DNA from 2 places in the Mesorhizobium sp. ESP-6-4 genome. Region 1 is predicted to be linked to the other one. Evidence: predicted binding sites of a transcription regulator. Region 1 holds the regulator's gene; the other holds the start of a gene.

Region 1 (5,817 bases):
CGCCGGCCGTGCCGTGCGGCGGGACCTTCAGCCGAGCGTCCGGCGCCGGCGGGATTTTCGTTGCCTCGGCGTTGAAGAGAAGCAGCACGCCGTCGCCGCAGCGGAAGAAGACGTGGCGCCCTTCGACCTTGCCTAAGGCTTCGAGGCCGATGATGTCGCGGTAGAAGGTTTCGGCGGCGTGTAGGTCTGTGACGTAGAGGGTGGATTCGAGGATTGCAGAGGGTATCACGAGGCCCCCCTCTCTGCCCTGCCGGGCATCTCCCCCTCAAGGGGGGAGATTAGCTGCGGCCACGCCGGCACCTCTTCTGCAACATTGGCGATTGGCGAAAGCCGCCGTGACATCCAATCTCCCCCCTTGAGGGGGAGATGGCCGGCAGGCCAGAGAGGGGGGCCTAGGCTCGGCATTCGAAAACCTACGCCACCGCCATCTGCTGCAGGCTCACCAGCCGCGAAATACCCTTCTTCGCCAAGCCCATCAGCGCCGCGAACTGCTCCTCGGAGAAAGGCTCGCCCTCGGCCGTGCCTTGGATCTCGACGATACCGCCCTTGCCGGTCATGACGAAATTGGCGTCAGTGCCGGCCGAGGAATCCTCCAGGTAATCAAGATCGATGACCGGCTGGCCGTCATGGATGCCGCAGGAAATCGCCGCGACATGGTCCTTGAGCACCTTGGCGACGCTCACCATCTGGCGCGCTTCCATCCAGCGCAGGCAATCGTAGAGCGCCACCCAGCCGCCGGTGATCGAGGCGGTGCGAGTGCCGCCATCGGCCTGGATCACGTCGCAGTCGACGGTGATCTGCTGCTCGCCCAGCGCCTGCAGGTCGACCACGGCGCGCAGCGAGCGGCCGATCAGCCGCTGGATCTCCAGCGTGCGGCCGCCCTGCTTGCCGGCGGAGGCTTCGCGCCGCATGCGCTCGCCGGTCGAGCGCGGCAGCATGCCGTATTCGGCCGTCACCCAGCCCTTGCCGGAATTGCGCATCCAGGCCGGCACCTTTTCCTCCAGGCTCGCCGTGCACAGGACATGCGTGTCGCCGAACTTCACCAGGCACGAGCCTTCGGCGTGCTTGGAGACGCCGCGTTCGAAGGAGATGGCGCGCATTTCGTCGGCTTGGCGTTTGGAGGGGCGCATTCGGCCTTCTTTCTTGTCGTTTCCGGAATCGTGGCCGGCTTGTAGACGCATGCGGGGCAAGTCGCAAAGGAAAAGGACGCCGCGCAGGAAAACGGGCCGCGCGACTGCGAACGCGCCACCGGTGACCGCAAACGCGGCACCGTGTGACCGCGAGCGCGGCACCGGGTTGCGCCGCCGTAGCTTAAGTCTATATCTTTTGGAAGGAGGTTTCTCGCCGGAATGAACAAACCAGTCGATCCGACGTCGCAGTCGCCGGTACTTCAGTCACTCGACATGCGCTCGCGCGATATTTTCCGGCGGATCGTCGATTCCTACCTGCGCGACGGCGAGCCGGTCGGCTCGCGCAGCCTGTCGCGCATCCTGCCCTCGTCGCTGTCGCCGGCCACCATCCGCAATGTGATGAGCGACCTCGAGCATCTGGGGCTGATCTACGCGCCGCATGTTTCCGCCGGGCGGCTGCCGACCCAGACCGGGCTGCGCTTTTTCGTCGACGCCTTCATGGAGCTGGGCGACCTTTCCGACGACGAGCGCCGCACCATCGAGGCGCAGGTGCGCGCCTCCGGCTCGGGCGCGACGCTGGAGCATATGCTGACCGAGGCCAGCCAGATGCTGTCGGGCATGTCGCGCGGCGCCGGCCTCGTGCTCGCCTCCAAGCACGAGGTGGCGCTGAAGCACATCGAATTCATCCAGCTCGAGCCCGCAAAGGCACTCGCCGTGCTGGTGTCGCAGAACGGCGATGTCGAGAACCGCGTCGTCGACCTGCCGGCCGGCACCACCGTGTCGCAGCTGCACGAGGCGTCCAATTTCCTCAACGCCCATATCCGTGGCCGGACACTGGCCGAGGCGCGGGCGGAAATCGCCCGCATCAAGGACGAGACCAGGGCTGCCCTCGACACGCTGTCGCAGGATCTGGTCGAGAAAGGCCTCGCGGTCTGGGCCGGCGCCGAAAGCGGCCTGCCGGCGCGCCTTATCGTGCGCGGCCGCGCCAACCTCCTGGAAAACGTCACCGCTCAGGCGGACATCGAATTGCTTCGCCATCTGTTCGAGGATTTGGAAACCCAGGACGGGCTGCTGCAGCTGCTTGATCTTGCCGAAGAAGGGCCGGGCGTGCGCATCTTCATCGGCTCGGAGAACAAGCTGTTTTCGCTGTCCGGCTCCTCGCTGGTCGTCGCCCCCTATCGCGACAAGGACGCCCGCGTCGTCGGCGCGCTTGGCGTCATCGGGCCGACCCGCCTGAACTACGCCCGCATCGTGCCGATGGTCGATTACACTGCACAACTGATTTCCCGCATGCTTCGTTAGGTGTATCGATATTCAGGTGAGGCCGGCCTGACCTGAACCTCGACACAGCTGAGGGTGCTAAGGAGAAGAACATGGCGCTGGAATCGCTCAAGGCCCAGATCAGCCTGCTGCTCGAGGAAATGGTGAACCAGCCCGAGGACGAGCACGAGATCCAGGAGCAGCTGCGCGAGAAGCTAAGAGAGATGCGCGCCATGGGCCTGCCCCTGCCGGCCGATCTCGTCGAGTTGGAAAAGCGCCTCGACGACGATCTGGATGCCGAAGAGGCCTGAGGCCGGCAAGTCACGTGCGCGAGCTTCTCTTTTCGATCGTTAGCCCAATATGTTCTGTCTCCGGGGCCTTATCGACTGAGGCACCCGAAGGCAGGACATAGTGGCAGAGACGGAGGACAGCATGATGCGGATCGCCGGCCTTGCGGGCCTCGCGCTGGTTTTTGCCACGGCTGCCTTTGCGCAGCAGGCCGGTCAGCCCTTGCTCAGCGGCGAAAAAGCTTTCGGCGACTGGAAAGCCGACCGTCCGGGCGTGCGCCGACTGCTGAAACCTGAGGATTTGCCGAAACCCGACATGACGGAGTCCGCCTCGAACGGCGGCGGCGTCACCGAGCGCCCCGAGGATGCGAAGCCAAAGCTTCCGCCTGGCTTTTCCGCCGAACTGATCGCATCCGGCATCGACAGTCCCCGCGTCGTGCGGGTGGCGCCGAACGGCGACTTCTTCGTTGCCGAGAGCCGGGCGAACCAGGTGCGCGTCTATCGCCTGGCGGAAGGCAGCGCCAAGCCTGCACAGGAGTCGATCTTCGCCAAGGGCCTGACCCGGCCCTACGGCATCGCCTTCTACCCGCCGGGCGACAAGCCGCAATGGGTCTATGTCGCCAACAGCAACAGCGTCGTCCGCTTCCCCTACCGCGACGGCGACCTGGAAGCGTCGGGCAAGCCGGAAACCATCGTCGCCAAAGTCCCCGCCAGCCACCACTGGACGCGCGACATCGCCTTCTCGCCCGACGGCAAGACGCTCTATCTGTCGGTCGGTTCCGGCTCCAACATCGCCGAGGACATGGGCGCGAAGCCGAAGGGCGGTGTCGAGGCGTGGACGAAATCGCAGCCGCTGGGCGAGGCCTGGGGTCTGGAACAGGGCCGCGCCGACGTGCTGGCCTTCGACCCCGACGGCAACAACCGCAGAACCGTCGCCACCGGCCTGCGCAACTGTTCCGGCATGACCATGCAGCCGGCGACGGGCGCGCTCTGGTGCGTCGTCAACGAGCGCGACGAACTTGGCGACAACACCCCCTTCGAATATGCCACCGCCGTGAAGGACGGCGCTTTCTATGGCTGGCCCTGGTATTATATCGGCGACAATGAGGACCCGCGCCACAAGGGCGCCCGCCCCGATCTCGCCGGCAAGGTCACGGTTCCGGACGTGCTGATGCAGGCGCATTCGGCGCCACTCAACATCGCCTTTTATGATGGCGCCAACTTCCCGGCCGATTTTAAGGGCGACGCCTTCGTCACGCTGCACGGCTCGTGGAACCGCAATGTCCGCACCGGCTACAAGGTGGTGCGGCTGAGGTTCAAGGACGGCAAGCCGACCGGCGAATACGAGGACTTCGCCACCGGCTTCGTCATATCCGACGACGCGGTCTGGGGCCGGCCGGTCGGCGTCGCCGTGGCCAGGGACGGCGCGCTGATCCTGACCGAGGACGGCAACGGGACGATCTGGCGTATTACGTATGGTGGGTAGCTCCCCCAACCTCGTCATTCCAGGGCGGAGCAGCCGCGAAGCGGCGTCGCGGAGACCCTGGAATCCATTCCGTGACCCTGATCAAAGAGTGCAGCGGCGCAGAATTCTGCACCGTTGTGGCGCTCGGAGGTCACGGAATGGATCCTCGGGTCTGCGCGCGTCGCTTCGCTCCTTGCTCCGCCCGTGGATGACGAGGTTGGGACGCTCCAGCCAATCTCCAAGGCGCCCGCCGGGCGACCGGCCAAATGCCCGTGCCAGTCGCGCTGGCGTAACGAATTCCAGTGCGAGGGAATTACCGTCGATCCGGCATCGTGATAAAAACCCAGCCCCACATACGCCAGGCCAGAACCAATGACACTCACCGGATTCCTTGCCTACAGCGCCGCGCTCGGCGTCGCCGCCGCCATTCCGGGCCCCGGCGTCACGGCGCTTGTCGCCCGCGCGCTCGGCTCCGGCTTCCGGTCCTCGCTTGCCATGTCGTTCGGCCTGATGCTCGGCGACCTCACCTATCTCACCGCCGTCGTGCTCGGGCTCGCCTTCGTCGCGCAGACCTTCGGCATGGTCTTCCTCGCCATCAAATGGGCCGGCGTCGCCTATCTCGCCTTCCTCGCCTGGCGCTTCTGGACCAGCGGCATCACGCCCGAGACCGTCGAGGCGCGGAAGGCCAAAGGCGGGCTGGTGTCGAGCTTCATCGCCGGGCTGACGGTGACGCTCGGCAATCCCAAGACGATGATCTTCTATCTCGCCATCACGCCGACCATCGTCGACCTGAAGACGATCACGCTCGCCGACTACGCGATTCTTGCGATGCTCACCGTGGCGGTTCTGTTCGTGGTGCTGGTGCCTTATCTGGCGCTCGCAGCCAAGGCGCGCTGGTTCCTGAAATCGCCGCGCGCGCTGAAGGTGCTGAACCGCACCGCCGCCGGCTTCATGATGGGCGCGGCTGCCGCCATAGCGGCGCGTCAATAGGTTCCAATCTCAACCGATCCCGGATTCGGCCAAACTATTCCTGAAACCCGGCTTGGCGGAAAATGCATTTCCGGCCGCGGGCGCTTTTGAGCAACCGCCCCACTCGGATATTTTCCAGCCTCAGCCTATCTTGCGCGGCTGAAAGCCTTATTCTGTCTGCCTGTGCCATTGCCTTGGGAGCGAAACCAATGAACAAGCCCGTCACCTCCGCGCGCGTGCCCGGCCGCGGCCGCGTCTTCAACTCGATCACGGAGACGATTGGCGACACGCCGCTGGTCAGGCTGGACAAGTTTGCGAAGGAAAAGGGCATCGTCGCCAACCTTCTGGCCAAGCTCGAATTCTTCAACCCGATCGCCTCCGTCAAGGACCGCATCGGCGTCGCCATGATCGAGGCGCTGGAGGAGGCCGGCAAGATTTCGCCCGGCAAGACCACGCTGATCGAGCCGACTTCCGGCAACACCGGCATCGCGCTCGCCTTCGCCGCCGCCGCCAAGGGCTACAAGCTGATCCTCACCATGCCGGAGACGATGTCGGTCGAGCGCCGCAAGATGCTGGCGCTGCTCGGAGCCGAGCTGGTGCTGACCGAGGGCCCGAAAGGCATGAAGGGCGCCATCGCCAAGGCCGACGAGCTCGCCGCGACGCTGCCCAACGCCATCATCCCGCAGCAGTTCGAAAATCCGGCCAA
Region 2 (5,817 bases), on a different contig from region 1:
CCGACTGTCGCGAGAAGCGAATCTCACGGAAGCACAGGCTCGTGATCTGATTGAGCGCTTCGGTACGGATTGGGAAAAGCTCCTCAATGAAGCTCATTTCCTGAAAGAGGTTGATGGTCGGCTGAGGCAGGAATAGGCGCCAGACCACCGAAACCACGCTGGCCGGCTGGTTCGACGGCTCCGGGAAAATTCGCCTCGATGAGGAAGTCGTCGGTCTTGGCTCGTTCGGTTACACATTGACAGTGTTCTCTAGCGAGCACTGACTGAAGACCCCGACAGGCGAATTTGATCGCGAGTTACACCCGGAAGTTCGCCTACGGTCGCTAGTATCCTCAGGTCCACAAGTCAGCGGCCGGCCTCTTCCCGCCGCTTGGCGTCTTGATCGTTCAGCCGGCTGACCATCTCGTACGCTTGGCCGGCATTGATGCCGACCATGATCTTGTGATCGGACTCGGCGGGCTGGCCGGTGAAGACGTCGAAAACGGTCCAGCTGTCCGGAGGGTCCATACAAGGGCGTAGCGGTTTGCCATATTCCGCGTCCTTTCGTTTTCGCCCGCCGCCGATCGGTTCAGGTTTGCAGAATGAAAAATACCGCCGCCAGGACAAGTACTGTCCACAGCACCACGCCGAGGTTCAAAGCCAGGTCCCTGCGCGACGAGAGACCTTCTCGCATACGGGCCGCCAGGTTCGTCATATTGCTGGATGTGGCCGAAGCCGCCACGATGGCGACCGGCGACTTGACCCCAAGCCTGCCGAACACCGGGGGTAGCGTCGGTTCACGCACGGCCGTATCCTGGCGCCAAGATCTCAGTATCCCATTCCGCCCATGCCGCCGCCGCTAGGTGAAGGTGCGGCATCCTTGGTCGGAATGTCGGTGATCATGGCTTCGGCGGTGATCAAAAGCGCTGCGATCGAGCCGGCATCCTGCAGTGCCGTGCGCACCACCTTTGCCGGATCGACGATGCCTGCCTTGATCATGTCGACATATACCTCGTTCTGGGCGTCAAAGCCCTGATTGTGGTCCTTGCTGTCGGCAAGCTTGCCGACGATGATCGACCCTTCGACGCCGGAATTCTCAGCGATCTGGCGCATCGGCGCTTCGAGGGCCCGGAGCACGATCGAGATGCCCGCGGTGACATCGGCATTGGCGCTGGTCAGGCCCTTGAGCGCCGACCTGGCGCGCAGCAGCGCCACACCACCGCCGGGCACGATGCCTTCCTCGACAGCTGCGCGCGTGGCGTTCAGCGCATCGTCGATACGGTCCTTCTTTTCCTTGACTTCCGACTCCGTAGCACCGCCGACGCGGATCACCGCAACGCCGCCGGAGAGCTTGGCCAGCCGCTCCTGCAGCTTTTCCTTGTCGTAGTCGGACGTGGTTTCCTCGATCTGACCCCTGATCTGGGCGACGCGCGCCTGGATGGTGGCCTTGGCGCCGGCGCCGTCGATGATCGTGGTGGTGTCCTTGTCGATCAGCACGCGCTTGGCGCGACCGAGCATGTCGATGGTGACGTTTTCCAGCTTGATGCCGAGATCCTCCGAGATCATCTGGCCGGCGGTGAGCACGGCGATGTCTTCCAGCATCGCCTTGCGGCGATCGCCGAAGCCCGGCGCCTTGACGGCCGCGACCTTGAGGCCGCCGCGCAGCTTGTTGACGACCAGCGTGGCCAGCGCCTCGCCTTCGACGTCCTCGGAGATGATCAGCAGCGGGCTACCGCCCTGCACCACCGCTTCGAGGATCGGCAGCATCGCCTGCAGGTTGCCGAGCTTCTTTTCGTGGATAAGCACATAGGGCTCTTCCAGTTCGACCCGCATCTTGTCGGCATTGGTGACGAAATACGGGCTGAGATAGCCGCGGTCGAACTGCATGCCCTCGACGACGTCGAGCTCGGTCTCGGCGGTCTTGGCTTCCTCGACAGTGATGACGCCGTCATTGCCGACCTTGTCCATGGCCTTGGCGATCATCTCACCGACGCTGGCATCGCCATTGGCGGCAATGGTGCCGACCTGCGCGATCTCGGCCGACGACTTGACCTTCTTGGCCCGCGCCTTGATTTCCTCAACCACGGCGGTGACCGCCTGGTCGATGCCGCGCTTGAGGTCCATCGGGTTCATGCCGGCAGCGACCAGCTTGGCGCCTTCGCGCAGGATCGAGGCGGCCAGCACCGTGGCGGTGGTGGTGCCATCACCGGCAAGGTCGTTAGTCTTCGAGGCCACTTCGCGCACCATCTGGGCGCCCATGTTTTCGAACTTGTCGGTAAGCTCGATTTCCTTGGCCACCGTCACACCGTCCTTGGTGATGCGCGGCGCGCCATAAGCCTTGTCGATGATGACGTTGCGGCCCTTGGGGCCGAGCGTCACCTTGACGGCGTTGTTCAGGAGCTCGACGCCGCGCAGCATGCGGTCGCGCGCGTCGGTGGAGAATTTGATTTCCTTGGCAGACATGATCGTTGATCCCGTTCGAAAATTGGAGTGCGCCGTTTGCCGTGAAGACTGCCCGGTCAGGCGGCGTCCTTGACGGCCATTGTCTTGTCGACAATGCCGGTCTCGCTCTTGTCGATGATGCCCATGATGTCGGCTTCCTTCATGATCAGAAGGTCCTCGCCATCGATCTTGACCTCGGTGCCGGACCATTTGCCGAACAGGATGAAGTCGGCGGCTTTCACATCGGGCACGATCAAGGCGCCGGCTTCGTCGCGTGCTCCCGGGCCGACGGCGATCACTTCGCCTTCCTGCGGTTTCTCCCTGGCATTGTCGGGAATGATGATGCCGCCCTTGGATTTGGTATCGCCTTCGGCGCTGCGAACGACGACGCGGTCGTGGAGTGGCCGGAATTTCATGGGGAACTTCTTTCTGTGGCCGGCATTGGGCGGGCCGCTGCCTCTGTATAGGCGGGTTGGCACTCGATAGATAGGAGTGCCAGAATTATTTCTCGCCGATGGCCAAGAATTCGAATGAAATAATTCGAGCCGCGCAGAAATTCATCCGCGCTCGTGGGAAATTTTCTGCCGGCTTGAATTTTGCGGGCGTGCGTCTGTTATTTCAAGGGACAAATATAATGCGTCTCGACCTTGTTTAGAACTCAAATGAGGCGCATAGGTAAAACTCGTTGATTTGGTCGAGTTGGCTTTGTGTCAAGCCCCGCCATTCACCACCGAATTCTCGAAAACGAGTGCAGCGCCGGTCCGGCGCACATTTCGTTCCGTTCGAACCCCTGGAATGACATCGACGCTGACCACGGATGTACTGGCAGCGTCGGGCATCATTCCGGTGGTTCGAGTGGGAATGATACGGAAATGCGCAGGCGCGGGTTTCCGCTGAAAGGCGCAACAAATGACCAGCCGCACCACACCAACTATCGTTCGCTTCAAGTCGGCGTTTTCGCTGCCCGGCTTTGATGCACCGCAACCACCCGGGGACTACCGCGTCGATCACGACGAGGAAGCCCTCGAAGGAGCTTCCCTGATCGCGTGGCGCCGCGTCGCCACCTTCATTCACCTGCCGGCGATCTCCGCAAGCGGTGCTACGCGGCAGATGGTGCCGATCGAACCGGCATCGCTCAAAGCCGCACTGGAGCAGGACCAGAGACAATGATGAGAACCACGATGATGCAACGCAACGCACACCCGGTCCGCCGCGAAGCCGCAACGCATCTATTTGCCCTCGGACAGGCTGTCCGGCTGAAGGGCGGCTTCGGCACGTTTCCAAAGACTTCGGAAATCTACCGGATCACAGCCAGACTCCCGCCGAGGGAAGATTCGGCGCAGTACCGCATCCGCAACGACGGCGAACCTCATGAACGGGTGGCGACGCAAGACAGTCTCGAACCGGTCGCCACATCGCCGGGTGACACCATAACGCTCATCGAAAGGACGTTCGCACATGGCAAAGGGACCGAAACGCTCGAGCCGGGAAATCAGGAAGCCGAAGCAGGAAAAGGCCCTGCCCAAGCCTAAAAGCGTGTTCGGCGCCCACACCAGACTTCCTGACATCAGTACCCCTCGCGGCTAAGGCGAGAACTGACACAGCGAGATGGATGATGATGAAGATCATGATCGAATTCTATCGCACCCGAGAAGCGGACGATGCGCATGCCGTGCTCGGCCGCGAGGCCGCGGAAGCCGCCGACCTCGACGATGCGATCGAAATCGCCAGGCTTTTGGCTGGGACCCTGAACATGCCGCAGCGGCCGGACGCCATGACGATCGCCGATGCGAATGGCGCAACGCTCTATTCGGGCGTTCTCGCCGGGGAGGCGAGTAATGAGGATCGGCTAACATCATGAGTGGCCATAACAACGAAAGCTGTCGGACCCGCAACTTCGCCGCGCTTGCGGTCTGGGAAAATGAGGGCGGCGCGTCCGGGCGCGATTTCTATGGACCATCAAATGGCCGTCGAGTGAAAGTTGGTCGCTCCTGGACCGACTTCCACGTTTTCAGCGCGCAACGCCGTCCGCCTCACCGATCATGACGGCTTGCTTCTTGGTCGATGTCGAGGCGCTCGCGAAATCGGATATCGCCTTGGCCGAGACCGGGCCTGCTGAAACAAGATACCTTTCAGCATTCGAGGCCTTGCTGGTGTCCATCCATGATGTTGCTTGCCAAGCCTACTCCGGCAACCGTCGCGAATCCTGCACTCTGACCCCCGCTGATTTCCGGCAGGAAAGATCCACATGCTGATCCGCTACGGCTATGAGATCACGCTGACCTGCCAGCAACCGACCGCATTGGTATGCCTGCTATCGGTCCACGACGACCGCGCGGCCGACATCAGGATCCCCGAAACGGTCTTCACCACGCCCGATGTTCCGACATCGACCTACCATGATGTCTTTGGCAACCGATGCCGCCGGCTTGTCGCGCCCGCGGGCGACCTGACGATGTGGGGCGATGCAACGATCGAGGATGACGGCAAGATAGACAGGCTGCTGCCAGCTGCCCGCGAAGTAGCGGTGTGGGATTTGCCAGACGACTGCCTTGTCTACCTAATGGGCAGCCGCTACTGCGAAACCGATCGTCTCAGCCAGGCGGCGTGGGACATGTTTGGCGCCACTGCCCCAGGTTGGGGCCGCGTGCAAGCAATCTGCGACTTCGTCCACGGTCATATTCAATTCGACTACATGCAGGCCAGATCGACGCGAACGGCCTTCGAGGCGTACCAGGAACGCATAGGCGTCTGCCGCGACTTCGCCCATCTCGCGCTGACTTTGTGCCGCTGCCTCAATATTCCTGCACGCTATGTCAACGGACACCTCGGCGACATCGGGGTCCCGGTCGTCGACCCCATGGACTTCAGCGCCTGGATCGAGGTCTTCCTGGACGGTGCTTGGCATACTTTTGATCCCCGAAACAACACGCCCAGGATTGGCAGGATCGTCGTCGCCCGCGGCCGCGATGCGGCCGACATTCCGCTCATCAACTCCTTCGGCCCGCATGTTCTCAAAGGGTTTCGGGTCTGGACCTACGAAGTGCAGAACCTTCATCTCACATGAACAATTTGCAGGCGGGGCGGGGCGCGGCCTCTCGATGTGTTGAATTAGGGGCCGTTGCTGGCGGCAAGCGGATCGTCTGCTAGTGGCGTACCATGACTTCCAGCGCGGTCGCCTGGGACGTCCGCTTTTAGACAGGGGCACAGCTAACTTTGAGGACCGAAATTGGGCGCGAAGCGGACATTCTCTGATTAGGGTGGCGCAAACGTCCACGCTCTGGCGCATCGAAGTGATTGATGGTTGTGGCGATGCAAGCTGCAAAGTTACGCGATGTGAGGTCCGATGTCGCCAGCCCTGACCCGTTCGTTTCATTTGCGATCAGGCAATCCGTC

What was found. Region 1 encodes HrcA, which represses chaperone genes, less so after heat shock. Its sites were predicted from a motif close to GTTAGCACTCNCNNNNNGNGAGTGCTAAC; they were not measured.
Region 2: LB523_RS19190 (co-chaperone GroES) is a predicted target of HrcA. The motif match lies at 2,893-2,921, and genes of this name have one in related genera.

The regions. Positions count from the first base shown of each region.
Region 1 is NZ_JAIUGS010000016.1:92,975-98,791, forward strand. Features, by position in the region: gene LB523_RS23045 (VOC family protein) at 1-229, opposite strand, end outside; gene rph (ribonuclease PH) at 414-1,130, opposite strand; gene hrcA (heat-inducible transcriptional repressor HrcA) at 1,350-2,432, shown strand; gene LB523_RS23060 (hypothetical protein) at 2,504-2,701, shown strand; gene LB523_RS23065 (PQQ-dependent sugar dehydrogenase) at 2,823-4,163, shown strand; gene LB523_RS23070 (LysE family translocator) at 4,515-5,132, shown strand; gene cysK (cysteine synthase A) at 5,321-5,817, shown strand, end outside.
Region 2 is NZ_JAIUGS010000010.1:121,912-127,728, reverse strand. Features, by position in the region: gene LB523_RS19210 (hypothetical protein) at 1-136, shown strand, start outside; gene LB523_RS19205 (hypothetical protein) at 346-507, opposite strand; gene LB523_RS19200 (hypothetical protein) at 569-784, opposite strand; gene groL (chaperonin GroEL) at 808-2,442, opposite strand; gene LB523_RS19190 (co-chaperone GroES) at 2,499-2,837, opposite strand; gene LB523_RS19185 (hypothetical protein) at 3,331-3,591, shown strand; gene LB523_RS19180 (hypothetical protein) at 3,588-3,953, shown strand; gene LB523_RS19175 (hypothetical protein) at 4,040-4,282, shown strand; gene LB523_RS19170 (transglutaminase-like domain-containing protein) at 4,670-5,488, shown strand.